DNA from 2 places in the Actinosynnema sp. NPDC023794 genome. Region 2 is predicted to be linked to the other one. Evidence: riboswitches for the same ligand, from Rfam matches in the RefSeq annotation. Region 2 holds a riboswitch; the other holds the start of a gene.
What was found. Region 2 has a riboswitch for cobalamin ahead of cobN (cobaltochelatase subunit CobN). Riboswitches for the same ligand answer to the same signal wherever they lie in the genome.
Positions count from the first base shown of each region.

Region 1: it holds a riboswitch for cobalamin, as region 2 does, so the genes downstream of both, AB0H12_RS26310 (CbtB domain-containing protein) here and cobN (cobaltochelatase subunit CobN) in region 2, are expected to answer to the same signal.

Region 1 covers NZ_JBFAFR010000014.1:101,136-116,008, reverse strand. The annotation lists gene AB0H12_RS26335 (MFS transporter) at 1-535, shown strand, start outside; gene AB0H12_RS26330 (PAC2 family protein) at 640-1,536, opposite strand; gene AB0H12_RS26325 (hypothetical protein) at 1,587-1,925, shown strand; gene AB0H12_RS26320 (HAD family hydrolase) at 1,961-2,626, shown strand; gene AB0H12_RS26315 (CbtA family protein) at 2,615-3,355, opposite strand; gene AB0H12_RS26310 (CbtB domain-containing protein) at 3,367-3,552, opposite strand; cobalamin riboswitch at 3,584-3,765, opposite strand; gene AB0H12_RS26305 ((2Fe-2S)-binding protein) at 3,804-4,460, opposite strand; gene AB0H12_RS26300 (LysE family translocator) at 4,479-5,372, shown strand; gene AB0H12_RS26295 (nucleotidyltransferase family protein) at 5,428-6,177, shown strand; gene AB0H12_RS26290 (GNAT family N-acetyltransferase) at 6,179-7,354, opposite strand; gene AB0H12_RS26285 (N-acetyltransferase) at 7,439-7,894, shown strand; gene AB0H12_RS26280 (phosphoribosyl-ATP diphosphatase) at 7,963-8,226, shown strand; gene AB0H12_RS26275 (antibiotic biosynthesis monooxygenase family protein) at 8,223-8,510, shown strand; gene AB0H12_RS26270 (phosphoribosyltransferase) at 8,495-9,127, opposite strand; gene AB0H12_RS26265 (thioesterase family protein) at 9,171-9,947, opposite strand; gene AB0H12_RS26260 (RecB family exonuclease) at 10,014-10,880, opposite strand; gene AB0H12_RS26255 (FAD-dependent monooxygenase) at 10,935-12,110, opposite strand; gene AB0H12_RS26250 (TetR/AcrR family transcriptional regulator) at 12,198-12,929, shown strand; gene AB0H12_RS26245 (site-2 protease family protein) at 12,956-14,086, shown strand; gene AB0H12_RS26240 (response regulator) at 14,061-14,738, opposite strand; gene AB0H12_RS26235 (sensor histidine kinase) at 14,735-14,873, opposite strand, start outside.
Region 2 covers NZ_JBFAFR010000001.1:560,513-575,385, reverse strand. The annotation lists gene AB0H12_RS02530 (precorrin-2 C(20)-methyltransferase) at 1-1,055, opposite strand, end outside; gene AB0H12_RS02525 (precorrin-8X methylmutase) at 1,052-1,678, opposite strand; gene AB0H12_RS02520 (ferredoxin-like domain-containing protein) at 1,675-2,685, opposite strand; cobalamin riboswitch at 2,697-2,826, shown strand; gene cobN (cobaltochelatase subunit CobN) at 2,861-6,427, shown strand; gene AB0H12_RS02510 (ABC transporter substrate-binding protein) at 6,983-8,269, shown strand; gene AB0H12_RS02505 (carbohydrate ABC transporter permease) at 8,269-9,273, shown strand; gene AB0H12_RS02500 (carbohydrate ABC transporter permease) at 9,273-10,172, shown strand; gene AB0H12_RS02495 (GH1 family beta-glucosidase) at 10,184-11,584, shown strand; gene AB0H12_RS02490 (LacI family DNA-binding transcriptional regulator) at 11,581-12,612, shown strand; gene AB0H12_RS02485 (cellulose binding domain-containing protein) at 13,156-14,873, shown strand, end outside.

The DNA.
Region 1 (14,873 bases), on a different contig from region 2:
CGGCCAGGGCCTGTTCGTGGTGCTGTTCGTGGTGTTCGTGACCGAACGGCTCGGCGGCGGCGCGGCCGAGGTGGGGTTGCTGCGCGGCGTGCAGGCGGTGGGCGGGTTGCTCGGCGGCCTGCTGGTCGGCGTGCTGGCCCGCCGGCTCGAGCCCGGCAGGCTCCTCGGCGTGTCGCTGCTCGGCTTCGCCGCGGTCGCCGCGCTCGGCTGGAACGGGCCGCCCGTGACCACCGCACTGGTGTTCTACCTGGCCGCGTTCGTGGTGGTGGGCGTGCCGGGCGTGATCGCGGGCGCCGGGATGATGTCGGTGCTCCAGCTGCACGCGTCCGACGAGGTGCGCGGCCGGGTGATGGCGACGTTCGTCAGCCTCTACGACGGCGGTCAGGCGCTCGGCATGGTGCTCGCCGGCGCCCTCACGCCCGTGCTCGGCCTGTCCGCGCTGCTCAACGGCCAGGCCGCGCTCTACCTGGCGGCCGGCGTGCTGGCGCTGCTCACCCTCGGCGCCCGGGTTCCGGTCAGCCCTCCGGGAACGTGAGGTCAAGGCGACCGGCCAGGGCGGCGTGCCGGCTCACGCTGGAGTTGATCGGGCTGCGGGTGGGCCGGATCGACGGCTGCGGCGGGTCGTCGGGTCGGGCGGAGTCACATCCCGGTGGGCCCGCGGCCCGGCCCGCGGCCACGCCGCCGCAGGTACCGCTCGAACTCGGCCGCGATCGCGTCGCCGCTCGCCTCGGTGATCTGGATCTCCGCGTCCCCGCGCTCCTCCAGCGCCCGCACGTAGTTGCGCACGTCCTCGTCCTCGTCGGCCATCTCGCTGACCGTGCGCTCCCACTCCTCGGCCTGCTCGGGCAGCGCGCCGAGCGGCACCTCGACGTCCAGCACCTCCTCGACCCGGTGCAGCAGCGCCAGCGTCGCCTTCGGCGAGGGCGGCTGGGACACGTAGTGCGGCACGGCCGCCCAGAACGAGATCGCGGGCACGCCCGCCTGCACGCACAGGTCCTGGAACACGCCGACGATCCCGGTCGGCCCCTCGTACCGCGACCGCTCCAGCCCGTACTTCGCCGCCGCCGCCTCGTCGTACGCCGTCCCCGTGACGGGCACCGGCCGGGTGTGCGGGGTGTCCATCAGCAGCGCGCCCAGCGTGACCACGGTGGTCACGCCCAGGTCCTCGATGTGGCCGAGCAGCTCGGCGGCGAACTTCCGCCACCGCATGTTCGGCTCGATCCCGTGCACCAGCACCACGTCGGTGGACGACCCGGGCGGGCGGCAGACCGACAGGCGGGTCGTCGGGAATTCAACCCGTCGGGTGACACCGTCCACCAGGCGGACGGTGGGTCGAGTCACCTGGAAGTCGTAGTAGTCGTCCGGATCGATCTCCGCCAACGGCGTCGCGTCCCACGTGAGTTGCAGGTGTTCGATCGCCGTGCTGGCGGCGTCGCCAGCATCGTTCCACCCCTCGAACGCCGCCACCATGATCGGGTTGGTGAGCGGTTCGCTGGGGTCGAAGGGGGTCTGGGCGGCCTGGTCCGGATCGGTCACGCGGCCAGACTACGACCACCGCCGCACACCCGACGCCGTAGGCTTGGCGCATGTCGGTTCGTGTCACGCCGCCGTTCCCCGGCGCGCCCGCCGACCGCGTCCTCCTCGCGGACCGCGCGAGGGGCGCCACGCTCCGGTCCGCCGAGCCGACCACCCATGAATTCGCAGGTCAAGAGGGTCGCGGCGAAATCTTGAACGTGATCACGTCCGACGCCGTGCGCCCAGCGCGCCACGGCTGCCCCGAAACCGGCGCGGACGCCGTGAAGACCAACACCTTCGGGGTCGATCTCGCCGGTTCGTCCTCGACCCGGCTGGACCGGGCGCCGAGTCGCCCAGCCTCGGTCACGCTCCGTGCGCAACGCTGCGGGATACTTGCCTCGAACAGGTGAAGGACACGACCACGCGTGATCAACGAAGGACGTACATGACGGTCGAGGCTGTGCTGTGGGACATGGACGGCACGCTGCTGGACTCCGAGAAGCTGTGGGACATCCCGCTCTACGAGTTCGTCGAGAAGCTGGGCGGCACGCTGTCGCTCGCGACCAGGCAGGCGATGGTCGGGTCGAGCGTGCCCCGGACGATGTCGATGCTGTTCGCGGAAGTGGGCGTCGAGCGGCCGTCCGAGGAGGACGTCACCGACGGCGCGGCGTGGATCATGCGGCGCACCGAGGAGGTGTTCCGCGCCGGCCTGCCGTGGCGGCCGGGCGCGCGTGAGGCGCTGCGCGCGGTCCGCGACTCGGGTGTGCCGATGGCGTTGGTGACGTCGACCGAGCGGCAGTTGACCGAGGTCGCGCTGGACACCATCGGGCGAGACCTGTTCGACGTCACGGTGTGCGGCGACGAAGTCGACCGCCGCAACAAGCCGCTGCCCGAGCCGTACCTGAAGGCCGCGCGGCTGCTCGGCGTCGACCCGACCCGGTGCGTCGCGATCGAGGACTCGCCGACCGGTGTCGCCTCCGCCGTGGCGGCCGGCTGCACGGTCCTGGTCGTGCCGTGCGACGTGCCGGTCGAGCAGGGCGAGCGCCGCGTGTTCCGCGAGTCCCTGGTGGGAGTGGACCTCGAGACGCTCGCCCCGCTGCTAGACCGCTGACACCCGTCCCGCCCGGCGCGTGGCCGGGTCGACCAGCAGGCCGAACACGACGCCGAGACCGAGCCACAGCGTGGCCGTCTCGGCGAGCGAGGCCAGCCGGAACTCCCACAGCACGCTGCCCGGAACGTCGGACGGCACGGCGTCCGGCGTCGCCGGGAAGGCGACCAGCAGCACGACCACCGCCGCCACCACGGCCAGCGCCACGGCCGTGGCCCGGATCGGCGCGCCGATCCGGGCCAACCGGGAGGCCAGGTAGCTCGCGCCGACCGCGACCAGCAGCCCGGCCGCGATCAGTCCCAGGTAGAGCACCGTGCGGTACTCCACCGTGTCCGGGTCGCCCACAGCCGGCGGGTTGGCCGGGTACTTCACCGCGGGCAGCAACGCCGCCGCCCCGAACGCCGCCGCCGACAGCGCCACCGCCCGGACGAACGGCGCCTTCGACGCGAACCAGCGCCGCGACCCCGCGTAGGCGGTGGCGAACAGCGCGCCGACGGCGACACCCACCACGACCGCGGCGAGCACACCGCCGACCACCTGCGTGCCGCGGCTGAACAGCTCGCCGTGCCCATGACCCGCGTCGGGCGACGCGGGCCGTGCCTGCTCGACGGCCAGCGCCGCCCGGATCGGCGCCTCGACCACCAGCACGCCGACCAGGCCCGCCAGCAGCCCGGCCACCGCGCCCGCGCCGAGACCGCGCAGCAGCAGGCCCTTGTAGGTGTTCGTCGACATGGCGACCGCGCCTAGTGGCACGGGACGCCGAGCGCGTGGCGCCCGTCGTGGAAGAACTCGTGCACGGTCTCGGCGGCGTGGCCGAGCGCGATGCCGTTCTCCTGCAGGACCAGCCAGGTCACGGTCAACGCGACCAGTGCGACGGCGTAGGCCCACTTGGGGAGGTGAGTGGAAAGGGGGTGCGCGGGGCTCGTCATGACGGCCTCCTCCATACCTCGTGGAAGGTCAACAACAACTCGTGCCGCAGCCGGTCTCCTGACTCCCGGATCGACGCCGTCCCCGCGTCTTCCCAGCCGCGGCGCGGCCAGTGACGTTCTCGGCGGGTTGGCTCCCCGGTCACAGTGGCGAGGACCGCGCCGGATTCACACCGGCTTCCCGTCCACTGCGGCGCTGCGACCGTAGATGTGGATCGAGCGCCGGCACAACCGACCAGACGAGTTGTCGTTGCTCACCTCCGCCGAGCGGGCAACGGGCAGTCACCGCACGTGCCGCCGCCGTCGAGCCGGTAGTACAGGCAGCAGCTGCGCCGCCGGAACACGATCTCGCCGGGGAACGGGATGAACTCGCCGGTGCCCTTGAGCGGTGGGTCGGCGAACAGTTCTTCGGCCAACGCGTCGCAGTCGACGCCGCTGCGGCTGATCGCGCGCAGCGCGCCCGCCGCGGACGACCCCGCGTTGCCCCACAGCAGGCCGCGGGCCACCGGCGTGACCGCGTGCACCGCCTCCACCACCGGCTCCAGCGACTCGGCGACGCCGACGCCGGTGACCGGCTCCTTGAGCCGGACCTGGAGCCCTTCGGGGGTGTACCGCCACCACAGGTTGGCCGGGCGGATGTCGGGCACCTCCCCGCCGACCGCGCGTGCGGCGACGACCGGGCTCAGCAGCCGCGCGGTGTAGCCGAGGAAGAACAACGACGCGGCGACCCGCCGTTCCCCGGTGCGGTACCGGGCGGAGATCCGGTCGAGGGTGTCGGACAGGGCGGGGCCGTGCGACAGGGCCGCGCCGTCGTGCCAGCTGTCGTCGGGCCGGCCGACGTCCAGGGCGAAGAACGGGCTGAGGCCGCGGATCTGCCGCAGGGTGGCCAGGACTCGGGCGAACTCGGACACGTGACCTAGTCTGCCGCCGTGGACGCACTGGGGTTGGGACTGGCCCTCGGCTTGGCCGCGAGCATCAGCCCCGGTCCGCTGTTGGTGCTGGTGGTGACGTCGGCGCTGCGGTCGGGCTGGAGGGCCGGCGCCCTGACCGCCTGCGCGCCGCTGCTGTCGGACGCCGCGGTGGTCGCCGTGACCCTGCTCCTGCTGGACCGCCTGCCCGGGCGGGCGCTGGGCGTGCTCGGCGTCGTCGGCGCGGTGTTCGTGGTGTGGACCGGCGCGCAGACCATCCGGGACGCCCGATCGGCATCACTGACCGACCAGCACCCGCCGCCCGACCGTTCTTCGCCGCCCGACCGGCCCTCCCCGACCGCGCAGCCCTCGCCGCCCGAGAACCACGCTTCGCAGGGGTCACCGCCCAGGGGAACCCTGAATTCGATTCTACCGCCGGGGACCGACAATTCCGGGTCGACGGAGGCCACGACCGCCGACGCCACGACGCACCGATCCCGGGCAGGCCAACCGAATCCGGACCAACCGAATCCGGACCAACCGAATCCGGACCAACCGAATCCGGACCAACCGAAGCCGGACCAACCGAAGCCGGACCAACCGAAGCCGGCGGATGCCGCGGCCCTGCGCCGAGCGGTGCTGGTGAACCTGCTCAGCCCGCACCCGTGGATCGCGTGGGCGACCGCGCTCGGCCCCCTCACCATCACCACCTGGCGCACGTCAGCGGTCGCGGGCGCGGCGCTGCTGACCGGGTTCTACCTGACCCTGGTCGGCGGCAAGGTCGTGATCGCCCTGCTCGTCGCACGCGGACGCCGCCGGCTCGGCGACACCGCCTACCGCCGCACCCTCACCGCCGCCGGCGCGCTGCTCGTGCTGGCGGGCGTGGTGATGGGCGTCGAGTTCGCGACCCTCTGACCGAGAATTCAGCTGACGCGGCCCCCGACCCGCGGCTATGCATATCGCCGTGCCCATGACCGACGAGACGTTCCCCGACCACGTCGCCGACCGGCTGGCGGCCCTGCCCGCCGTGCGCGCCGTCGCCCTCGGCGGATCCCGTGCCCAAGGCACCGCGGCCCCGGACAGCGACTGGGACTTCGCCGTCTACTACCGGGGCGACTTCGACCCCGCCGACCTGCGCGCGGTCGGGTGGGAGGGCGAGGTCTCGGAGATCGGCGGGTGGGGCGGCGGCGTCTTCAACGGCGGCGCCTGGCTCACCGTCGAAGGCAGGCGCGTCGACGTGCACTACCGCGACCTCGACGTGGTCGAGCACGAACTCGCCGAGGCCGAGCAGGGCCGCTTCCACTCGGAGCCGCTGATGTTCCACCTCGCCGGCATCCCCAGCTACCTGGTCGTCGGCGAACTCGCGCTGAACAGGGTGCTGCGCGGCGCCCTGCCCCGCCCGACCTACCCGGAGGCGCTGCGCGCGGCGGCGCCGTCCGTCTGGCGCGACAAAGCGGCCTTGACCTTGAACTACGCCCTCACCGCGCACGCGCCGAGCGGCCGGCTGGCCGAGGTCGCGGCCACGCTGGTCACCGCCGCGCTGCAGACCGCGCACGCGGTGCTCGCGGCACGCGGTCGGTGGACGACGAACGAGAAGCGGCTGCTGCAGGAGGCGGGGCTGCGCGGTGTCGACACGATCGTGGCGGGGCTGCGGCCGGAGCCGGAGGCGTTGGCCCGGGCGATCACGGAGGCGCGGGACCTGTTCCGGGCCGCCACCTGACCTACGGCAGGTAGAACGTCATCAGGTCACCGCGCACCGGCGGGAACAGGGCGTGCATCAGCTCGGCGTTCGGGCCCGGGTACACGTCCGGCTGCCGCGCGGTCAGGCCGCGCAGACCGTGCGGGCCGAACAGCAGCGACGCCAGCATGTCCGGCGCCACACCCGCGCCACCCACCGACGCCGGTCCCTGCATCCGCCCGCCCGCCACCACCGGACCGACCTCGCCCGCCTTGAACGGCAGCCGCACGTGCGACCGGTAGAACGAGACGACCGCCTCGCCCTCCTGATCGGCGAACCCGGCCTCCCCCAACCGCCGCCCGAACACCGGCCGCAAGTGCTCCAGCACCGCGACCGGGTCGCCGATCCGCACGTAGTACGAGCTCGCGTCCGCCTCCGCCGGCCCGAGGAACGGCTCCAGCGCCTCGCCCGCCACCGACCCCGGCCGCTCGGTCACCTCGTCGGCCCCGGTCAACGCCAGCAGCGCGTGCGCCGCCGCCTCGTCGACGGCCGCCACCTCGCACAGCCGCACGCCTTCCTCCGGCGGGGTGGTGCGACCCGTGGCGACCGGCACGCCGTCCCGCTCCACCAGCCACTCCGTGCTGCCGTCGCGCGCCACCAACCACCGCCACAGGCCGGGGGAGTGCGGCATCCGCAGGTCGGCCCGCGCCTGCTCGGCGTCCTGGAGCCGGGCCATCGCCGGGATGTCCTCGACCCCCGCCTCGCGCACCGTGTGCCCGCCGCCGTCGGGACGGCCCGACACCGGCCGGGTGGGCGAGATCGGGATCGCGTACGTGTAGTCGAACTGGCGGTAGAAGTACGGGATGCCGAGCATCACGTTCACCAGCTGGCCGCGCGCGGCGGACCGCTCGTGCGCCCAACCCATCAGCGCGCGCACGAGCCCGCGGCCCTCGTAGGCGCGGTCGGTGGCGACCAGCTCGACCTGGCCCGCCGGGATCTCCACCCCGTCGAGCACCAGCGTCTCGTCCAGCAGGGTCGCGGTGGACACGACCTTGTCGCCGTCCACGACGACCGCGCACGCCTCCCAGCCCGCGTCCGGGTCCTCGACCACCAGGCGGTGGTCGACGGCGTCCGCCGGTTCGCCGCGGTCGACCAGCAGGGCGCCGATCTGGTCGAGGTCTTCCGGGCGCGCGGTCCGCAGCACCAGCCCATCGGTCATCGGTGCAGTGTGTGGGGTGTGTCCGAGATCGCGCTATCGGATTTTCGGTGGCGGTCGCACCCCGGCCGACGCAGAATCCGCGCCATGCCGTGGCTCCCCGCTGACTTCGCCCACCCGACCCGCGTCCCGCTCGACGCCGAACACCACCTGCGGCCCATCCGCGAGTCCGATGTGGACGTCGACTACCCCGCCGTTATGGGCTCGCGGGAGCGGTTGTGGTCGCTGTACGGCGAGAAGTGGGGCTGGCCGCCCGCCGACATGACCCACGAGCACGACCGCGTCGACCTCGCCCGGCACGAACGGGAGCAGGACGCGCACGAGTCGTTCAACTACGCCCTCTTCAACGCCGACGAGACCGAGCTGTACGGCTGCGTCTACATCGACCCCGTCGAGGACCCCGGGCGCACCGACGACGCGCAGATCTCGTGGTGGGTCGTGGACGAGCGCGTGGGCACCGACCTGGAGCGCGCGCTGGACGCGTTCGTGCCGAAGTGGATCGCGGAGGTGTGGCCCTTCACCGACCCGCACTACGGGATCTAGCGCCCACACCCGCCGGACCGGGGTCCTGGGTGCCTGACGCCGTTCGGGGGATGGGAGGATCAGACCCCGTGAAGACCTTCGACGAGCTGTTCGCCGAGCTGAGCGAACGCGCACGCACCCGCCCTGAGGGCTCCGCCACCGCCGCGGCTCTGGAGGCCGGGGTGCATGCGCAGGGCAAGAAGGTGCTGGAGGAGGCCGGCGAGGTCTGGATCGCCGCGGAGCACGAGTCCGACGAGCGCCTGGCCGAAGAGGTCTCCCAGCTGCTGTACCGCGTGCAGGTCCTGATGCTCGGCCGCGGGCTCACCCTCGAAGACGTCTACAAGCACCTGTGATCCTGGAGGTCGCCGCGCTCGACGTCCGCCCCGGCCTGGAGGCGGACTTCGAGCGGGCGTTCGACCAGGCACGGGAGGTCATCGCGCGGTCGCCCGGGTTCGTCTCGCTCGACCTGCGGCGGTCGGTCGAGCACCCGTCCCGGTACCTGCTGCTCGTGGGGTGGGAACGGCTGGAGGACCACACGGTGGGCTTCCGGCAGGGGCCGTTGTACCCGCGGTGGAAGGCGCTGCTGCACCACTTCTACGACCCGTTCCCGACCGTAGAGCACTACCGCGCCCTCTGACGGCGCAGCAGCTCGATCACCTGCTCGTCGGTGGTCTGGTCGAAGTGGCCGTAGAACCGGCCGACCGCCCGGAAGTCCACCCGCGGGTGCGGGCAGACCACCAGGTCGGCGTCCGCGCGCAGGGCGCGCACCGAGTCCGCCGCGCCCACCGGCACCGCGAGCACCAGGCGTCGCGGGTCCTCGCCGCGGGCCTCGCGCAGCGCGGCACGGGCCGTGACGCCGGTGGCCAGGCCGTCGTCCACCACGAGCACGTCACGGCCTTCGAACCGCACCGGGCCGTCCCGGTACAGCTCCAGCCGCCGCCGGGCCTCCCGCCGTTCGGCCTCGCACGTCTCGGCCAGGTCCTCGCGGGTGAGGCGGAGCAGGCGCAGCGCGTCCTCGTCGAAGATCGGCTCGCCGTTCGCGGTGACCGCGCCGATGCCGTACTCGGGGTGGCCGGGCGCGCCGATCTTGCGTGCGACGGCCACGTCCAGCTCACCGCCCAGCGCGGAGGCGACCTCGAACGCCACCGGCACGCCGCCGCGGGCCAGGCCGAGCACCAGGGGATCGGTCCACGTCTCGCCGGCCAGCGCCCGGGCGAGCACCCGTCCGGCGTCGAAGCGGTCCGCGAACCTCATAGCCCCATGGTGCGCGCGACGCGTGCGGGCTGCGACCGTGGGCCTAGCGCTCCCGCACGAACAGCGACTGCGCGCTGCGCCCCACGGGCCCGTGCTCGTCGTGCAGGACGCTGCTCGCCACGCCCACACCCGACGGTCCGATCACCGTGCGGGCGTCCAGGGCGAACCACTCGCCGACCGGCTCGCGGTGCAGGTGCACGGTCAGGTCGGTGTTGATCGCGTACCACGTGCGGATGTCCAGCCGACTGGACACCCCGCTCGCCGAGTCGGCCACGGTGAACAGGCGTTGCGCCGCGCTCGGCTCCTCGCCGGCCACCACGCGCACCTGTGGCCGCGCCCACACCACCGCGTCACCGGGCGCGAAGATGCCGCCGCTGACCGAACGCCACTCCATCGCGGCCAGGTAGCCGCCCCGCCAGTGCTCCGGGACGGCCATCGGCTCGCACGCCGCCGGCGCGACGAGCGGCTCACCCGCGCCGGACGCGACCGCCGCCGTGTCGCCCGCCACGATCCGCCACGCGTTCGCCCGCAGCACCGGACGGCCCCCGTGCGCCAACTCGGCCGACAACAACTCCACCGAACGCCCCGGCCGCACCACCGACGCCGTCACGGTCAGCTCCGCCACCGGCACCGGGCCGAGCACCTCGAACGCCACTCGGGACAGCACCGCCTCCGGCCGCGGCGCGCACCGCTCCAACGCCCGCACCAGCAGCGCCGACGGCGGCCCCAGGTGCTGGCTGTCGTCGCCCCACGGACCGGTGGTGTGCCCGGTGGCGGCGAACCGGTCGGAGTCCGGCTGTTCGTAGAACGCGTCCATCAAGCACAACTCCATCAACAACTCCATCAGCACGAGCCCGGCAGCGCCGGACCCCTGGTCGAACCCCGGTCAGTCGGCCCGGTCCAGCGCGGTCTCCACCCCGGCGTCCGGCTCCGGCCAGCCCGGGTACGGCGGCGGCGTGCCGTCGAACGCCGGGCACAGCGCCTTGTGGTCGCAGTAGTCGCACAACCTGCCCGGGTTCGGCCGGAAGTCGCCGGACTTCGCCGCGCGCAGGATGGCGTCCCAGATCGCCTCCAGCGTGCGCTCGAACCGGGTCAGCTCCGCCTCGTCGGGCTGGTAGGCCAACGCCTGCCGGTCGGCCAGGTACATCAGCCGCAGCTGGCGCGGCACCACGCCGCGCAGCCGCCACAGCACCAACGCGTAGAACTTCATCTGGAACAACGCCTTGGCCTCGCCGACCTCGCGCGGCGCGGCGCCCGTCTTGTAGTCGACCACCCGGATCTCGCCGGTCGGCGCCACGTCCACGCGGTCGATGTACCCCCGCAGCAGCACACCCGAGGGCAGCTCCCACTCCACCAGCAGCTCACGGGCGTCGGCGTCGAACCGGCGCGGGTCCTCCAACCCGAAGTAGCCGTCCAGCAGCTCCTCCGCCGACGCCAGCCACCGCTCCTGCTCGGGATCGCCCTCGGCGAACAGCTCGGCGAACTCCGGCCGCTCGGCCCGCACCCGCTCCCACGCCGGGCCGACCAGCGCCCGCGCCGTCTCCGGCAGCCGCTCGTCGGCGGGCAGGCCGAACAGGTCCTCCAGCACCGCGTGCACCACCGTGCCGCGCACCTGCGCCCTGGTCGGCTTCTCGGGCAGCCGGTCGACGGCGCGGAAGCGGTACAGCAGCGGGCACTGCTTGAAGTCGCCCGCTCGCGAGGGCGACAGCGCTGGCCTGCGAACAGGGCGCTCGGTGATCGTCGGCACTGCCATGGCCCAGAACCATAGGCCAACCCCCCGACAAGATCGGGTCCGAACCGCGAGGCGCTACGCGGCGGCGTGCGCGTAGTCCGGCAGGTCGATCTTGTTGGTGATGTCCTTGCCGGCCTTCAGCATCAGGTCGAGCAGGAACTTGTTGCCCAGGAGCCCGTTGCGCGCGCGCAGGGCGAACCGGCTCGCCGGCGCCAGGAACTTCCCCGTCCGGTCACCGCCCTTCTGGCACCGCTGGGCGTAGTCGCGCATCCGGTCCTCGTAACGCCGGAACGCGGCCTCGTGGTCGCCGTTCGCGGTGGCCAGCTCGCCCGCGAGCACGTACGCGCCGACCACGGCGGTGCCCGCACCCATGCCGCCGATGGTGGCGCCGCAGGCCGCGTCACCGACCAGCGCGACCCGCCCCCGTGACCAGGGTCGGACGTCCACCCGGCTGATCGAGTCGAAGTACAGCTCCGTCGCGTGCTCCAAGGACGCCAGCAACCGAGGCGTCCGCCACCCCACCCCGCGGAACGCGTCGAGGAGCAGCCCGCGCTGCCCGGCCACGTCGTGCCGGTCGTACCGCAGGCGCGGCGACTTGAACGCCACGAACGCGCCCGGCCGGTCCGGGCCGCCGCCGAGGGACACCAGCCGTCCCGGCGCGTTGTAGCTCAACGGCGCGGCCGGCGCGTCGAAGCCGGCGGGCAGGTCCCAGCTCGCGACGTAGTAGCCGAGGTGGCTGACGAACCGCTCCTCCGGCCCGAAAGCCAGCGCGCGAACCCTCGAGTGGATGCCGTCGGCGCCGATGACCAGGTCGAACGTGCGCCGCGCGCCGGAGGCGAACGTCACGTCGACACCGTCGGTCGTCTGGGCCAACGCGGCGATCGAGTCGCCGAAGACGTAGTCCGCCCGCGCCCTGCCGTGCTCGTAGAGCACCCGCGAGAGGTCCGAGCGCAGCACCTCGACGTCGCCGCCCGCGAAGTCCGCGGGCAGGTGGAGCACGGTGCGGTCGCGCTCGTCCACGAACGTCATCGGGCTGCCGCCGGTCTGCACCTCGCGCAGCCGGTCCAGCACGCCCATCCGCTCCAGCACGGTGAGGTGCGCCTCGCCGCGGAAGTCGACCGCCGCGCCGCCGCCGCGCAGCGCGGGCGCGATCTCGACCACGGTCGGCTCGAAGCCGTAGCGCGCGAGCCAGTAGGCCAGCGCCGGTCCGGCGATGCTCGCGCCCGAGATCAGGACCTGCTTGTGCGCCATGTCCACCCCTTACTGTGTCCATCGGAAGCAATTCTATTTGTGTATGTTAGACACAGTTTTTCCGCGGCGGCAACACCGGAGGTGGCGATGGACCTGACGGGCAGCCTCGAACTGCTGTGGGGCGACCGCCCCGGCCCTCGCCGCGGCCCCAAGCCCGCGCTCAACCACGACCTCATCGCCCGCACCGGCATCGCGATCGCGGACGCCGAAGGACTCGCGGCTGTCTCCATGCAGCGGGTCGCCGCGGACCTCGGCTTCACCAAGATGTCCCTGTACCGCTACGTGCCCGGCAAGTCCGAGCTGGTCGCGCTCATGGCGGACCTGGCGATGGGAACGCCGCCCGCCGACCTGGGCGAAGGCGACCGGTTCGCACGGCTGCGCGCGTGGGCGCTGGGACTGCTGCCCGGTTTCGTGCGCCACCCGTGGGTCCTGGAGGCCACCACGGGCCCGCGCGTGGTCGGCCCGAACGAGCTGGCCTGGATGGAGGCCGCGCTGGCCGTGCTCGACGGCGCCGGCCTGGGCGGCGCCGAGCGGATGGACGTGCTGGCCGTGCTCGCCGGGCACGTCCGCAACATCGCCCAGCAGGCGGCGACGACGCCGGACGGCGACGCGGGCACGCAGTTCGGCGCGATCGTGGCCGAGGTGGTGCGCGAGCGCGGCGACCGGTACCCGGCGGTGACGGCGGCGTTGGCGGAGGCGGCCGGGGGAGGCGAGGACGAGGCCCTCGGCTTCGGCCTCGACCTGATCCTCGACGGCCTGCGCGCCCGGATCGGCGACGCCGGGCCGACCCGATCCGACACTGATCCAACACAGTCCTAATACACCCGGCCGCCTAGGCTCTTCCCGTGGCGACGACGAGTGGTTGGCGACGGCAGGTCGGCCGGGACGGCGGGCTGCCGCTGTTCCGCGTGGCCGGCATCCCGGTGCTGCTCGCGCCCTCGTGGTGGCTGGGCTCGGCGGCCATCGTGGTGCTCTACGCGCCGCTGGTCGGTCGCATCGCGCCCGGCACGGGCGGCCTCACCGGCGTGCTCCTCGCCGCCACGTTCGCGATCTTCCTCGGCCTCTCCGTGCTGGCGCACGAACTCGGCCACAGCCTGGTCGCGCTCCGCCTCGGCCTGCCGGTGCGCCGGCTGCGCCTGTTCCTGCTCGGCGGCGTGTCCGAGGTGATGCGCACCCCGACGCGCCCCGGCCACGAGGGCGCCATCGCCGCCGCGGGCCCGATCGTCTCCATCGTCCTGGCGGGCGCGTTCGCCGTGGCCGCCTCCACCATCCCGCAGCCCGACGCGGTCTGGCTGCTGATCGCCCAGACCGCGTTCGCCAACGCCGCCGTCGCGGTGTTCAACCTGCTGCCCGGCCTGCCGCTGGACGGCGGCCGGATCCTGCGCGCGGGCGTGTGGGCCGTCACGGGCCGCCGCGCCACGGGCACGAAGGCCGCCGTGATCGGCGGCGGCGTGGTGGCCGCGCTGCTCGTCGCCTGGGCGGTCTGGGGCGTGCTCGACGGCGCCGAGGACCGCTGGCTCCGCTTCGGCGTGTGCCTGCTGACCGCGTGGTTCGTGCTGGCCGGGGCGCGCGGCGAGTCCACCGCCGAGCGCCGCAGCACCTGGCCGGACGGCCTCACGCTGGGCGAACTCGTCCGACCCGTGCTCCAACTGCCCGCCGAGAGCCCGGTGTCGGGCGCGCTCACCGCGTCCGCCGGCCGGGGCGTGGTCCTGGTCCGCGCGGACGGCGTCGCCGCCGGGCTGCTCGACCGGGAGATGGCACGTCGCCTGGCCAGCACCTCGCCGCACGCGCCCGCCGAGCAGGCCGCCGTGCCGATCCGGCCGGAGACCGTGCTGCTGGAGAACGAGACCGGCGCCGAGGTGGTCGAGCGCGTGCACGGCACCGCCGCCTGGGAGTACCTGGTCGTCGACCTCGAAGGACGGCCCGCGGGCGTGCTGCGCCGCGAAGACCTCAAGGCCGCGCTGGACCGCCGCTGACCTGGCCGTCCTCGCCCGGACCGCCGATCAACCCGGCCTCCTGCGCCAGGATCGCCGCCTGCACCCGCGACCGCAGGTCCAGCTTCGTCAGCACCCGCGACACGTGCGTCTTCACCGTCGTCTCACCGATGTGCAGCTTTCGCCCGATCTGGTGATTCGACAGCCCTTCGCCGAGGCAGTGCAGCACCTCCACCTCACGGTCGGTCAACGCGTCCAGCGCGGCCGGCCGCGCTCGCGGCACGGCCGAGGCGAACTCCCGCATCACCCGCCGCGTCACGCTCGGCGCCAGCACGCCGTCACCGGCCGCGACCTGCCGCACCGCGTCCACCAGCGCGGACGCCTCCACCGACTTGAGCAGGAACCCCGCCGCGCCCGCCCGCAGCGCGCCGCGCACGTACTCGTCCAGGTCGAACGTCGTCAGCACGAGCACGTCGCACACCCCACCGAGCTGCCGGGTCGCCTCGATCCCGTCCACGCCGGGCATCCGGATGTCCATCAGCACCACGTCGGGTTCGAGCCGCTTGGCCAGCCGCACGGCCGTCGCGCCGTCCTCGGCCTCGCCGACCACCTCGATGCCGTCCGCGTCGCCGAGGATCATCACCAGCCCGGCCCGGATCGCCGCGTGGTCGTCGGCCACCACCACCCGGATCACAGCGGGAACTCCGCCCGCACGACCCAGTCGCCGGCCCCGTCCGGACCCGCGGCGAACACCCCGCCGACCAGGTGGGCGCGTTCCGCCATGCTCACCAACCCCGTTCCCGTCCCCGTGCCGCGCGGACCGTCGACC
Region 2 (14,873 bases):
AACCCCGGCAGCACCGTCACCGGCACGTCCGCGAACTGCTCGTCGGTCGCCACCTCCAGCACCGCGCTGGCCATCGCGAACACCCCGGGGTCGCCCGAGGACACCACCGCGACCCGCCGCCCGCGCTTCGCCAGGTCCAGCGCGAACGCCGCCCGCTCGGCCTCCACCTTGTTGTCCGACGCGTGCCGCCGCTGCCGCGGGTTCACCGGCACCCGGTTCAGGTAGGTCACGTACCCGACCAGGTCGTCGGCCTCAGCCAACGCCCGCCGCGCCTCCGGCGTCAACCACTCGGGACCGGCCGGGCCGAGCCCGACCACCACCACCCGGCCCTCGGACTCCGGACGGGCCGCGGGCTTGCTCGGCAGCAACGCCAACGAGAAGTACGGCACGCCGTCGGCGTCCACTTCGGACAGCGGCGCGGTCCGCTGCGCGCCGGTCGTCGCCCGCTCCACGTACCAGGCCTCGTCCAACCGCCCCGCGCGCGCCAACGCCTCCCGCACCTGCGGGAACGTCCTGCCCAGCTTCATGATCGCCACCGGGTCGCCGCCGGCCAGGTGCTCCACCAGCGCGTCCGCCGACAACGTCCCCGGCAGCACGGTCAGCACCTCGTCCCGCTCCACCAGCGGCCGGCCGATCACCGCCGCGCCCGCGCTCACCGACGTCACGCCGGGCACGACCTCGGCCTCGTACCGGTGCGCCAGCCGCTTGTGCAGGTGCATGTAGGAGCCGTAGAAGAACGGGTCGCCGGCCGCCAGCACCACCACCGTGCGCCCGGCGTCCAGGTGCGCGGCCAACCGCGCCGCGCACTCCTCGTAGAACGCGTCGATCTCGCCCTGGTAGTCGTCGGAGTCCTCGGTGGTGACGGGGTAGACCAGCTGCTCCTCGACCTGCCCGTCCCGCAGGTACGGCGCGGCGATCTTGCGCGCCACGCTCCGCCCGTGCCGCGCGCTGTGGAAGACGACCACGTCGGCCTCGCCGATCAGCCGCGCCGCCTTGACGGTCACCAGCTCCGGGTCGCCCGGACCGACACCGACCCCGTACAGCTTGCCCGTCATTCTTCCTCGCTCGCGATCGCGTTGAGCGCCGCCGCGGTCATGGCGCTGCCGCCCCGCCGACCGCGCACGACCAGGTATTCCAGCCCCAGACCGTTGTCCGCCAACGCGTCCTTCGACTCGGCCGCGCCGATGAATCCGACCGGCACGCCCAGCACGGCGGCGGGCCGGGGTGCGCCCGCCGCGATCATGTCCAGCAGGTGGAACAACGCGGTCGGCGCGTTGCCGATGGCGACCACGGCGCCGGCCAGCTCGTCGCGCCACAGCTCCAACGCCGCCGCGCTGCGCGTGGTGCCCAGCTCCGCCGCCAGCCCCGGCACGCGCGGGTCGCCCAACGTGCAGACGACCTCGTTGTCCGCGGGCAGCCGACGCCGCGTCACGCCCGCCGCGACCATCTGCGCGTCGCAGAGGATCGGCGCGCCGGCCACGAGCGCCGCCCGCGCGTCACGCACGACGTCGGGTGAGAAGTCGACGTCCGTGACCAGGTCGACCATCCCGCAGGCGTGGATCATGCGCACCACCACCCGGGACACGTCCGACGGGAACCGCGCGAGGTCTGCCTCGGCGCGGATGGTGGCGAAGGAGCGGCGGTAGATCTCCGCGCCGTCCTTGACGTAGCTGGTCACTTGATCTCCTCGTACCCGTCGCCGGTCGCGACGAACTCCACCACGTCGCCGGCCGGCCTGCCGCACCGGCGTGCGCAGCCCGACCAGTGCACCCGGCCCGGCGTGGTCCGGGTGCCGAGCCAGCGGGTCGCGTCGGCGCGCACGTCGGCCAGCGACTTGGCGCAGCCCGGTCGCCCCGTGCACGCGCTGACGCCGTGCCACGGGGAGTCCGGCGAGGTGAACAGGCCGCTGGTATCGCTCCCGGCCGGCAGCACCACGCTCCGCCACGGCGTGAGCCGGACCGGCACGCCGGCCGGCAGCCGTGCGTCCCAGCGCCCGAACGGCACGCCCGCCACGACGACGGAGCCGTGCGAGCCGGGTGCGACGGGCGTCACACCCGGCTCGATCCGGGCGTCACCCGGAACGCCCAACGCCTCAGTGATCTTCCGCACACCGCCGTCCACTTCGGACAGCCGCCACGCGTCGCCGCGCAGCTCGCCGAACAGCCGTGCGGCGGTCACGACGGCCTCGACCGGATCGGCCACGCGCAGCCCTGAATCGTGGCCTGCCAGGAACAACGCGTCACCGACGAGCCCGATGTCACCCGCCAGGCCGCTCACCGCGCCACCCACCGTGACCAGGAAACGCCCTGGCAGGGACGCCAGCTCCGGGACGCCGCACAACGCCGCGTCGATCGCGTCGACCAGCGCCTGGTTGTCCTCCAACGGCGCGGCGACGATGTTCCGCATCCGCTCGTGCGTCATCGAGGGCAGCAGGCCGACCTCGGCCACCCGTGCGCCCAGCTCGTGCTCGGCGCCCGGTGCCAGGCCCCTGATCTGCACGTTCGCCCGTGAGGTCAGTTCGAGGAACCCGTCGCCCAACTCCAGCGCGGCGGCGCGCAGCGCGTCGACCTGCACGGCGTTCAGCGTCCCGCCGGGCACCCGCACGCGTGCCAACCCGCCGTCGGCGGCCTGGTGCACGTCGATGGCGCCGGGGCAGGCGTCCGGGTGAGTTCGATCCGCTGGCATGGATTGGATGCTAACTGCCGTTAGGGTGACCTCCGAACGGCGAAGCAGCAGGAGGAAGCCGGTGTGAATCCGGCGCGGTCCCGCCACTGTGACCGGGGGAGTCCCCGGGAGTCAGGAACTCCGCTCGCCGTCCCCTACGACCGGGGCGAGGACCCCCGAGGGATGGAGCCCGCACGTGATCCTGCTGTTGTCGACCTCCGACACGGACCTGCTGTCCGCCCGCGCGAGTGGCGCCGACTACCGCCTGGCCAACCCCGCCCGCACCGCCGTGGACGACCTCCCGGCGCTGGTGGAGGGCGTCGACCTGGTGGTCGTGCGCATCCTCGGCGGACGCCGGATGTGGGAGGAGGGGCTGGACCGGCTGCTCGCCTCGGGCCTGCCGGTCGTCGTGCTGGGCGGTGAGCAGAACCCCGACGCGCCCCTGATGGAGCTGTCGACCGTGCCCGGCGGCGTCTGCGCGGAGGCGCACGCCTACCTGGCGCACGGCGGCGCGGCGAACCTCGCCCAGCTGCACCACTTCCTGTCCGACACGGTGCTGCTGACCGGCCACGGCTTCGCGCCGCCCGCGCCGACGCCCACCTGGGGCCTGCTCGAACGGCAGGACGCGGGCGGGGGTCCGACCATCGCCGTCCTGTACTACCGGGCCCACCACGTGGCCGGGAACACGGCGTTCGTGCACGCGCTGTGCGACGCGATCGTGGCCAAGGGCGGCCGTCCGCTGCCGGTCTACTGCGCCTCCCTCCGCACGGCGGAGCAGGAGCTGCTGGCCGTGCTCGGCGAGGCCGACGCCCTGGTGGTGACCGTCCTCGCGGCCGGCGGCACCAAGCCCGCCTCCGCGTCCGCCGGCGGTGACGACGACGCGTGGGACGTGGGCGCGCTGGCCGCACTCGACGTGCCGGTCCTCCAGGCCCTGTGCCTGACCAGCAGCCGTGCCGCGTGGGACGGGAACGACGACGGGCTGTCCCCTTTGGACACCGCCACCCAGGTCGCGATCCCGGAGTTCGACGGCCGGATCATCACGGTGCCGTTCTCGTTCAAGGAGGTCGACGAGGACGGCCTCACGGTCTACGTCGCCGACGACGAACGCGCGGCGCGGGTGGCGGGCATCGCCGTGCGCCACGGCCGGCTGCGGCACGTGCCGCCGGCCGAACGGCGCATCGCGGTGATGCTGTCGGCCTACCCGACCAAGCACTCCCGCATCGGCAACGCGGTCGGCCTGGACACGCCGGCCAGCGTCGTGCGGCTGCTCACCGCCATGGAGGAGCACGGCTACGACATCGGCGACGAGCTGCCCGGCGTGGCCGACCTGGACGGCGACGCGTTGATCCACGCCCTCATCGCCGCCGGCGGCCAGGACGCCGACTGGCTCACCGAGGAGCAGCTCCAGGGCAACCCCGTCCGGCTGCCGGCGGCCCGCTACCGGCAGTGGTACGCCACCCTGCCCGAGGACACGCGGCAGGAGATGGAGCGGCACTGGGGCGAGGCGCCCGGCGAGCTGTTCGTCGACCGGTCGAAGGACCCCGACGGCGAGATCGTGCTGGCCGCCCTGCGCTCCGGCAACGTCGTGGTCATGGTCCAGCCGCCGCGCGGCTTCGGCGAGAACCCCATCGCCATCTACCACGACCCGGACCTGCCGCCGAGCCACCACTACCTCGCCGCCTACCGCTGGCTGGAGGACGAGTTCGGCGCCGACGCCGTGGTGCACGTCGGCAAGCACGGCAACCTGGAGTGGCTGCCCGGCAAGACCGTGGGCATGTCGGCGGGCTGCGGCCCCGACGCCGCCCTGGGCGACCTGCCGCTGATCTACCCGTTCCTGGTCAACGACCCGGGCGAGGGCACCCAGGCGAAACGCCGGGCGCACGCGACCCTGGTCGACCACCTCGTGCCGCCGATGGCCAGGGCCGACAGCTACGGCGACATCGCCCGGCTGGAGCAGCTGCTCGACGAGCACGGCACCATCGCCGCGATGGACCCGGCGAAGCTGCCGGCGATCCGGGCCCAGATCTGGACCCTCATCCAGGCCGCCAAGCTCGACCACGACCTGGGCCTTTCCGACCGGCCGCACGACGACGGGTTCGACGAGCTGATCCTGCACGTCGACGGCTGGCTGTGCGAGGTCAAGGACGTCCAGATCCGCGACGGCCTGCACGTGCTGGGGCAGGCGCCCACCGGCGAGACCAGGGTGAACCTGGTGCTGTCGATCCTGCAGGCCAAGCAGATGTGGGCGGGCCAGGTCGCCGCCCTGCCCGGCCTGCGCGAGGCGCTGGGCCTGACCGAGTCCGGCGACGACCGGACCGCCACCGACCGGGTCGAGGAGCAGGCCCGCGCGCTCGTCCGAGCGATGGAAGACGCCAATTGGGACGTGAACGCCGCCCGGACCCTCACCGACCGGGAGGACGTGGCGCGGATCCTGGAGTTCGCCGCGCTGGAGGTCGTGCCCCGGTTGGCCCGCACCACGGACGAGCTGACGAACGTGCTGCACGCCCTGGACGGCGGCTACGTGCCCGCCGGTCCGAGCGGATCGCCGCTGCGCGGCCTGGTGAACGTGCTGCCGACCGGCCGCAACTTCTACTCGGTCGACCCCAAGGCGGTGCCGTCCCGGCTCGCCTGGGAGACCGGCCAGGCCATGGCCGAGTCGCTGCTGGAGCGGTACCGCGCCGACACGGGGGAGTGGCCGCCGTCGGTCGGCCTGTCGGTCTGGGGCACGAGCGCGATGCGCACGGCGGGTGACGACATCGCCGAGGTGCTGGCCCTGCTGGGCGTGCGGCCCGAATGGGATGACCAGTCGCGCCGGGTGACCGGTCTGGAAGTGATCCCGCTCGACGAGTTGAACCGGCCGCGAATCGACGTCACGGTCCGGATCAGCGGCTTCTTCCGCGACGCATTCCCCCACGTCGTGGCACTGCTCGACGACGCGGTGCGACTGGTCGCGAACTTGGACGAGTCGGCCTCGGACAACTACGTCCGGGCGCACGCCCAAGCCGATCTGGCGCAGCACAACGACCCGCGCCGGGCGACAATGCGGATCTTCGGCAGCAAACCGGGCGCGTACGGCGCCGGCCTGCTCCCGCTCATCGACAGCCGCAACTGGCGCGACGACGCCGACTTGGCCGAGGTGTACGCGGTGTGGGGCGGCTACGCCTACGGCCGCGAACTCGACGGAGTCGAAGCCCGGCCGGCGATGGAGAGCGCCTACAAGCGCATCGCGGTGGCGGCGAAGAACATCGACACGCGTGAACACGACATCGCCGATTCCGACGACTACTTCCAATACCACGGCGGAATGATTGCGACCGTGCGCGCGCTCACCGGTAAAGCGCCCGCCGCTTATGTCGGCGACAGCACGCGGCCCGATGCGGTGCGCACCAGAACGCTGAACGAGGAGACGAACCGGATCTTCCGCGCCCGCGTGGTCAACCCGAGGTGGTTGGCCGCGATGCGCAAGCACGGGTACAAGGGGGCGTTCGAACTCGCGGCCACCGTCGACTACCTGTTCGGCTACGACGCCACCACCGGCGTGGTCGCGGACTGGATGTACGAGCAGCTCGTGGCGAGCTACGTGCTGGACCCGGTGAACCGGGAGTTCCTGGCCCGGTCCAACCCGTGGGCGCTGCACGGCATCTCCGAACGGCTCCTGGAGGCGGCCGAACGGGGTATGTGGGAGCACCCGGAGCCGGCGACGCTGGAAGCGCTGCGAAAGGCCTACCTGGAAACCGAGGGCGACCTGGAGGACGGCGGCTGAGCCGGCACGCCGCCCGTTCGCGGTCTATAACGTCGCGGAAACGCGTCGATCATGAGGGGTACCCCTAATATCCCGGGACGCCGCGCGCGTGACGAAACACTTCGGTGAATCATCGGTCCTGAACGGACGTCCCGTCGCGCGCCGCGGGTCGTCCGGGTGGTGACTCGGCCGGCCGGTGACGCCACCCGGTCGGCCGACTCGCGCTACCCGTCCGGACGACTCGGCGCGCGACTGTCCGCGACTCGCGGTGTGGCGCTGCCGGACACGCGCACACTTCCGGTGCAGACTGGTGGCGGGTGAGCGGGTTCGCGACTCGGGAATCGTTTCGGGCCGTTCGGCGCGAGATGAACCGAGCGTGTCCGGCCGGTCTACGAACAGTGCCTGAACGGACCACTGCACGCACGGCTAGCAGAATCGGTCCAGCAAGGCAAATGACGCAACATCGGTAACAGCGCGGACACGGGAGCTTGACACAACTCCGTGGCGCGAACCACACTCCCCCAAAACCTGGGAGCGCTCCCAGAACGTTCACCGCCGATCAACTGAGGAGTTCTCGTGCGCTACCGTCGAGCAGGCTTGGCCAAAGTCCTGGCCTGCACCGCAGTGCTTGCCGCAGTCGCCACGGCCTGTGGCTCGGGAGGGTCCGGCACGTCGTCAGATGGCAAGGTCGAGCTGACCATCGCGACCTTCAACGAGTTCGGCTACGAGGAGCTCCTCAAGGAGTACGAGGCCGCGAACCCGAACGTCAAGGTCACGCAGCGCAAGACCGGCCAGGGCGCGCCGCACCACCAGAACCTGTTCACCAAGCTGGGCGCGGGCTCCGGTCTGGCCGACGTCGAAGCCGTCGAAGAGGGCTTCCTGAGCCAGGTCATGGCCAAGTCCGGCCAGTTCGAGGACCTGAAGGAGATCGGCCCGAAGGACGTCCGCGAGGACCGCTGGCTGCAGTGGAAGGTCGACGCGGTCACGACCAAGGACAACAAGCTCATCGGCTACGGCACCGACATCGGCCCGCTGGCCATGTGCTACCGCAAGGACATGCTGGAGGCGGCCGGCCTGCCGTCCGACTCCGAGGGCGTGAAGGCCCTGTTCGCCACCTGGGACTCGTACTTCGAGGCCGGTGACAAGTACGTCAAGGCGACCGGCAAGCCGTGGTTCGACTCGGCCGCGCAGATCTTCAACCCGATGCACAACCAGGCCGAGGTCGGCTACTTCGACCGCGACGACAAGCTCGTGATCGAGACCAACACCGACAAGAAGATCTGGGACCAGGTCGTCGCCGCGGTCGCGGGTGGCCAGTCGGCCAAGCTCGCCGCGTGGAGCCCGGAGTGGCAGACCGGCTTCAAGGAGTCGGCGTTCGCCACCAAGACCTGCCCGTCCTGGATGCTGGGTGTCATCGAGGGCAACGCCGGTCCCGACCACAAGGGCAAGTGGGCCGTCACCGCGGCGTTCCCCGGCGGCGGCGGCAACTGGGGCGGCTCGTACCTGACCGTCCCGAAGCAGGGCAAGAACAAGGCCGAGGCCGCCAAGCTGGCCGCGTGGCTGACCGCGCCGGAGCAGCAGATCAAGGCGTTCAAGGCCAAGGGCACCTTCCCGAGCCAGACCGAGGCCCTGATCTCCCCGGAGCTGCTCAACCAGACCAGCGAGTACTTCGGCGGCGAGAAGGTCGGCATGCTGTTCGCCGAGCAGGCCAACAAGGTCGCGGCGGCCCAGTACAAGGGCCCGCAGGACGGTGAGATCCAGGACAACGTGGTCTCCCCGGCGCTCGCCTCGGTCGAACAGGGCACGGCGTCCGCCGACGCGTGGGCGAAGGTCATCGAGGGAGCCAAGAAGGCTGCCAAGTAATGACGACCGAGCTTTCGGTCGCGCGCGGGCGGGGCGCCGAGCCCCGCCCGCCGCGGCGCGACGACAACGATGACATCGGTACGGGCAAGCTGAGCTGGCGCTACCGGTTGAACCGGCTGGACGTGAAGTTCTCGCCGTACCTGTACATCGCCCCGTTCTTCGTCCTGTTCGCGGTCGTGGGACTGTTCCCGCTGCTCTACACGGCCTACATCTCCCTGTTCGAGTGGGAGCTCGGAGCGGACGAGCAGCCGTTCATCGGCGTCGAGAACTACACCAACCTGTTGGCCGACTCGCAGTTCTGGAACGCGATGGTCAACACGTTCAGCATCTTCGCGATCTCGACGATCCCCCAGGTCATCATCGCGGTGCTGCTGGCCGTGCTGCTGAACACCGCCCTGCGCGGTCGCACCGGCTGGCGGATGGGCGTGCTGCTGCCCTACGTCGCCAGCCTCGTCGCCCTGACCATCATCTTCGGCGACCTGTTCGGCGTCCAGTACGGCAGCATCAACGACATCATCGAGCTGCTCGGCTTCGAGCGGATCGACTGGCAGGCCGACCGCTGGTGGAGCCACGTGGCCATCGCCACCATGGTGAACTGGCGCTGGACCGGCTACAACGCCCTGATCGTGCTGGCAGCCATGCAGGCCATCCCGCGCGACGTCTACGAGGCGGCGTGGGTCGACGGCGCGAGCAAGGTGCGCCAGTTCTTCAGCATCACGCTCCCGATGCTGCGCCCCACCCTGATCTTCGTGATCGTCACGTCGACCATCGGCGGTCTGCAGATCTTCACCGAGCCGTTGCTGTTCTCGCCCTCGGCGGGCGCCAACGGCGGCGCGACCAACCAGTACCAGACGGTCGTGCTCTACATGTACCAAGCCGGCTTCCAGAGCCAGGACCTCGGCTACGCCTCGGCGATGGCCTGGATCCTGTTCATCGTCATCATCGCGATCGCGGGGATCAACTTCCTGCTCACCCGCAAGCTCGCGTCCAGTGGGGAGGCGTGATGGCCACCATCACCGATCGCCCGGCGCCGAGCGCGACCGGGTCCAAGCCAGTCAAGCGGAGGCGCTCGAAGGCGACGTCGCTCTCCGAGCGGCGGCCGGGCTTCGTCGTCTACGGAATCCTGATCGCCTTCATCCTGGGCTCGGCGTTCCCGTTCTACTGGTCGTTCCTGGTGGCCAGCCACGACGACGCGGCGTTCACCAAGGACTCGCCGATGTTGCCGGGCGGGAACTTCTTCGAGAACGCGAGCCGCGTGCTGGACACGATCCCGTTCTGGAAGGCGCTGGGCAACAGCATCATCGTCTCCGGCACGGTCACGATCTCCGTGGTGGTGCTCTCGACGCTGGCCGGTTTCGCGTTCGCGAAGCTGCGGTTCAAGGGTCGCGGTCCGCTGATGGTGTTCGTGGTCGCCACGCTCGCCGTGCCCACGCAGCTCGGCATCATCCCGCTGTACATGGTGATGGCGGAGTACGGCTGGTCCGGCACCCTCGGCGCGGTCATCGTCCCCAACCTGGTGACCGCGTTCGGCGTGTTCTGGATGCGCCAGTACATCGCCGACGCCGTGCCGGACGAGCTGATCGAGGCGGCCCGCATGGACGGGTGCAGCATGATCCGCACGTTCTGGCACGTGTGCCTGCCCGCGGTGCGCCCGGCCGCCGCCATGCTGGGCATCTTCACGTTCATGATGTCGTGGAACGACTTCCTCTGGCCGCTGATCGTGCTCAACGCGGACAACCCGACGATGCAGGTCGCCCTGGAGAAGTTGCAGAGCGGCTACTACGTCGACAAAACGCTCGTGCTCGCCGGGACCACGATGGCCACGGTCCCGATTCTAATCGTCTTCCTCGTACTCGGTCGGCAGATCGTCGCCGGGATCATGCAGGGTGCTGTGAAGGGGTAGCTGTGGAGTCGATTTCCTTTCCCGAGGGATTCGTGTGGGGCGCCGCGACAGCGGCGTTCCAGATCGAAGGCGCGACCACCGCGGACGGTCGCACCGCGTCCATCTGGGACACGTTCTGCCAGCTTCCGGGCGCGGTGGTGGGCGGTGACACGGGTGATCCCGCGGCCGACCACTACTACCGCGTGGACGAGGACGTCCAGCTGATGGTCGACCTCGGGCTGCACGCCTACCGGTTCTCCACCGCGTGGCCGCGCATCCGCCCGGACGCGGGTCCCGTCAACCAGCCCGGCCTGGACTTCTACTCCCGGCTGGTCGACAAGCTGCTCGAGAACAACATCACCCCGTGGCTGACGCTCTACCACTGGGACCTCCCGCAGACGCTGGAGGACGAGGGCGGCTGGGCCAACCGCGACACCGCGTACCGCTTCGCGGAGTACGCCGAGTCGGTCGTCGGCGCGCTCGGCGACCGGGTGGACAACTGGACCACGCTCAACGAGCCGTGGTGCTCGTCGCTGCTCAGCTACGCCGCGGGCGTGCACGCGCCAGGCCGCCAGGAGCCGGAGGCCGCCGTCGCGGCCGTGCACCACCTGCTGCTGGCGCACGGCCTGGCCACCTCGGTGATCCGCGAGCAGGCGCCGAACGCCAAGATCGGCATCACGCTCAACATGTACCCGATCATCCCGGCGGACCCGGACGACCCGGCCGACCTCGACGCCGCCCGCCGGCTCGACGGCCTGCAGAACCGGATCTTCCTGGACCCGCTGTTCAAGGGCGAGTACCCGGCGGACATCGTGGAGGACCTGGAGCCGTACGGCTTCTCGAAGCACATCCGCGAGAACGACCTGGAGATCATCTCCGCGCCGCTGGACCAGCTGGGCGTCAACTACTACGCCGAGCACTTCGTCAGCGGCACGCCGGAGCCGGAGGCCCCGGTCCAGACCAACGGGCGTCGCCCGACCGGGTCACCGTGGGTCGGCGCCGAGCACGTGTCGTTCCCCAGCCGCGGCCTGCCGCGCACCGCCATGGACTGGGAGGTGCAGCCGGACGGCTTGTTCAAGGTCCTCATGCGGGTGCACCAGGACTACCCCAGCATCCCGCTGTACGTCACCGAGAACGGCGCGGCCTACGTCGACTCCGTCAGCGACGATGGATCGATCAACGACCCCGAGCGCCTCGGTTACATCGAGTCGCACCTCAGGGCCGCGCACGCGGCCATCGAGGCGGGTGTCGACCTCCGCGGTTACTTCGCGTGGTCGCTCATGGACAACTTCGAATGGGCCGAGGGCTACGCCAAGCGGTTCGGGATCGTGCATGTCGACTACGAGACCCAGGTGCGGACGCCTAAGATGAGCGCCATGTGGTACTCACAGGTTGCCCGTGGCAACGTTCTCGCGGCGACGGTCGCTCCGTGACAGATGCCGTTGACCCGCCCAAGGCGCGACGACCCAACACCCGGCTCGAGGAGGTCGCTCGGGCAGCCGGGGTGTCGAAGTCGACCGTCTCCCGGGTGATCAACGGCGAGCCGTACGTCAGCTCCAGGGCGCGTGAAGCCGTCCACCAGGCCATCGGGAAGCTCGGGTACAGCCCGAACCAGGCGGCCCGGACGCTCGCGGGCAGCCGGGCGAACTGCATCGCCATGGTCGTGTCCGAGCAGGGCAGCCGGGTGCTGAACGACCCGTTCTTCGCCGGTGTGCTGCGCGGTGTGCACGCCGAGCTCGCGGGCAAGCGGGTCCAGCTCGTCCTCATGATGAGCAAGGAGGGCGACGAGCAGGACCTGGTGAACTACCTGTGCGGTGGCCACGTGGACGGCGTGCTGGTGATCAGCCTGCACGGCCAGGACCCGCTGCCCCGCACGCTCGCCGACGCGGGCCTGCCGACCGTGGTCTGCGGCAGGCCCCTCGGCGCCGGTGGAGTGCCCTATGTGGACTCGGACAACTTCAACGGCGCGATGGAAGCGGCTCGTTACCTGGTCGCGCGGGGTCACAAGCGCATCGGCACCATCGCGGGCCCCCGGGACATGGCGGTCGGCATGGACCGCCTCTCGGGCTGGAAGCGCGGCCTGAGCCAGGCCAGGGTCGACACCGGCCTCGTCGCCTACGGTGACTTCACGCCGGAGAGCGGCGCCGCGGCCATGGCCGACCTGCTCGAGCAGGCCCCGGACCTGGACGCGGTGTTCGTCGGCGCGGACATCATGGCGCTGGGCGCGTTGCAGACCCTGCACGCGCACGGCAAGAAGGTGCCCCAGGACGTCGCCGTGGTCGGGTTCGACGACCTGATGATCGCCTCGACCGCGGTGCCGCCGCTGACCACGATCCGGCAGGACGTGGAGCAGTTGGGGCGCACCATGACGTGGCGGCTCATGGCGGAGCTGGCCGGCGAGGAGAACCTCCCGCCGTTCCTGCTCCTCCCGACCTCGATGGTCACCCGTTCGAGCGCCTGAGTCGATCTCGGAGGACATGCCGCGACCCGGGCCCCTCGGTCCGGGTCGCGGCATTTCGAAGCGATTCGACGGTTCGTTCGACGCATTCGACGCCGGCCGGTCGCCCCGAGTCCACAGTTCACTCGGATGGCCTAGTCCCGACCCTTGCCGTCAGTCGATCAGCCTGGCTACGGTCCAATCCTGCCTGTTCTGGGAGCGCTCCCAGAACTGGTAACGGACGGCCACTTTCGCGTCCGGAACGCACGACCTCCAGACCCTGACTTCCTCAAGCCAGGGAGGAGGCGGATCCCTCTCGCCCACCGCCTCCTCCCACCCCGCGCGAAGGAGCGCAGCACCGATGGCCCGACGCACCCCGTCCACGGCGGCAGCAGCCCCGCCGGGCCCGGTGGGAGTCGCGGGCCGTCGGGCCGAGGGTCACCCGGACGCCACCCCGACCGCGAACTCGGCCGGGACCGGTGCGTTCGGGCAGGTCCGACCACGGGTGTGGCCGGACGCGAGCGTGCCCGTCACGGATGTGCCAGTCATGAATGTGGGGGTGGAGTCATGAAGCGGCTTCTCGCGTTGACCGCCGCGGCCGTCGCCGCGCTCGGTGTGGTGCTGGTGACCGCCGCGGCGAGTCCCGCGTCGCCGCCGCTGTCCGCCTCGGGCATCGTGCAGCCGCACAACTGGCGCAACGTGGAGATCGCGGGCGGCGGGTTCGTGCCGGGCATCGTGTTCAGCCCCGCGGAGAAGGACCTGATCTACGCGCGCACCGACATCGGCGGCGCGTACCGGTGGAACCAGGCCACCGGTCGCTGGATCCCGCTGCTGGACTGGGTCGGCTGGGACAAGTGGGGCTACAACGGCGTGGCGAGCATCGCGCCGGACCCGAAGAACGCCGACAAGGTGTACGCGGCCGTGGGCATGTACACCAACAGCTGGGACCCGAACAACGGCGCGATCCTGCGCTCCTCGGACCGCGGCGCCACGTGGCAGCGCACCGAGCTGCCGTTCAAGGTGGGCGGCAACATGCCGGGCCGCGGCATGGGGGAGCGGCTGTCGGTCGACCCGAACGACGGGCGGGTGCTGTACTTCGGCGCGCCCAGCGGCAAGGGCCTGTGGCGCAGCACGGACAGCGGCGTGACGTGGTCGCAGGTGGCGAGCTTCCCCAACCCGGGCAACTACGTCGCCGACCCGAACGACCCCAACGGCTACTCGAACGACATCCAGGGCGTGGTGTGGGTGACCTACGACCCGCGCTCCTCGACCGCCGGCGGCCCCTCCAAGACGATCTACGTCGGCGTGGCCGACAAGGAGAACACGGTCTACCGCAGCACGGACGCGGGCGCGACCTGGACCCGGCTGGCCGGCCAGCCCACCGGCTACATCGCGCACCAGGGCGAGCTGGACGCCGAGGGCGGCTTCCTCTACCTGGCCACCAGCGACACCGGCGGCCCGTACGACGGCGGCAAGGGCGACGTGTGGAGGTACGACACCGCCACCGGCGCGTGGACGCGGATCAGCCCGGTCCCGTCCAGCAGCTCCGACGCCTACTTCGGCTACAGCGGCCTGACGATCGACCGGCAGAACCCGGACACGCTGATGGTCGCCACCCAGATCTCCTGGTGGCCGGACGTCATCATCTTCCGCAGCACCGACCGCGGCGCGACGTGGACGCGGGCGTGGGACTTCACGAGCTACCCCGAGCGCAGCTTCCGCTACACCATGGACATCAGCTCCTCGCCGTGGCTGAGCTGGGGCGCGAACCCGCAGCCGCCGGAGACCTCGCCGAAGCTCGGCTGGATGGTGGAGTCGCTGGAGATCGACCCGTTCGACTCCAACCGGATGATGTACGGCACCGGCGCCACCATCTACGGCACGACGGACCTGCTCAAGTGGGACGACGGCGGCCGGATCACGATCAAGCCGACCGCCGCGGGGCTGGAGGAGACCGCGGTGCTCGACCTGATCAGCCCGCCCACGGGCGCGCCGCTGATCAGCGGCCTCGGCGACATCGGCGGGTTCCGGCACACCGACATCACCAAGGTGCCGCCGCTGATGTTCCAGCAGCCCAACTTCACCACGACCACCAGCCTGGACTACGCGGAGAAGAACCCGTCGGTGATCGTCCGCTCCGGCAACGTGGACGGCTCGCCGCACGTGGCGTTCTCCACCGACGGCGGCGCGAACTGGTTCGCGGGCTCGGAACCGGGCGGCGTCACCGGTGGCGGCACGGTCGCGGCGTCGGCGGACGGCAGCCGGTTCGTGTGGAGCCCGGCCGG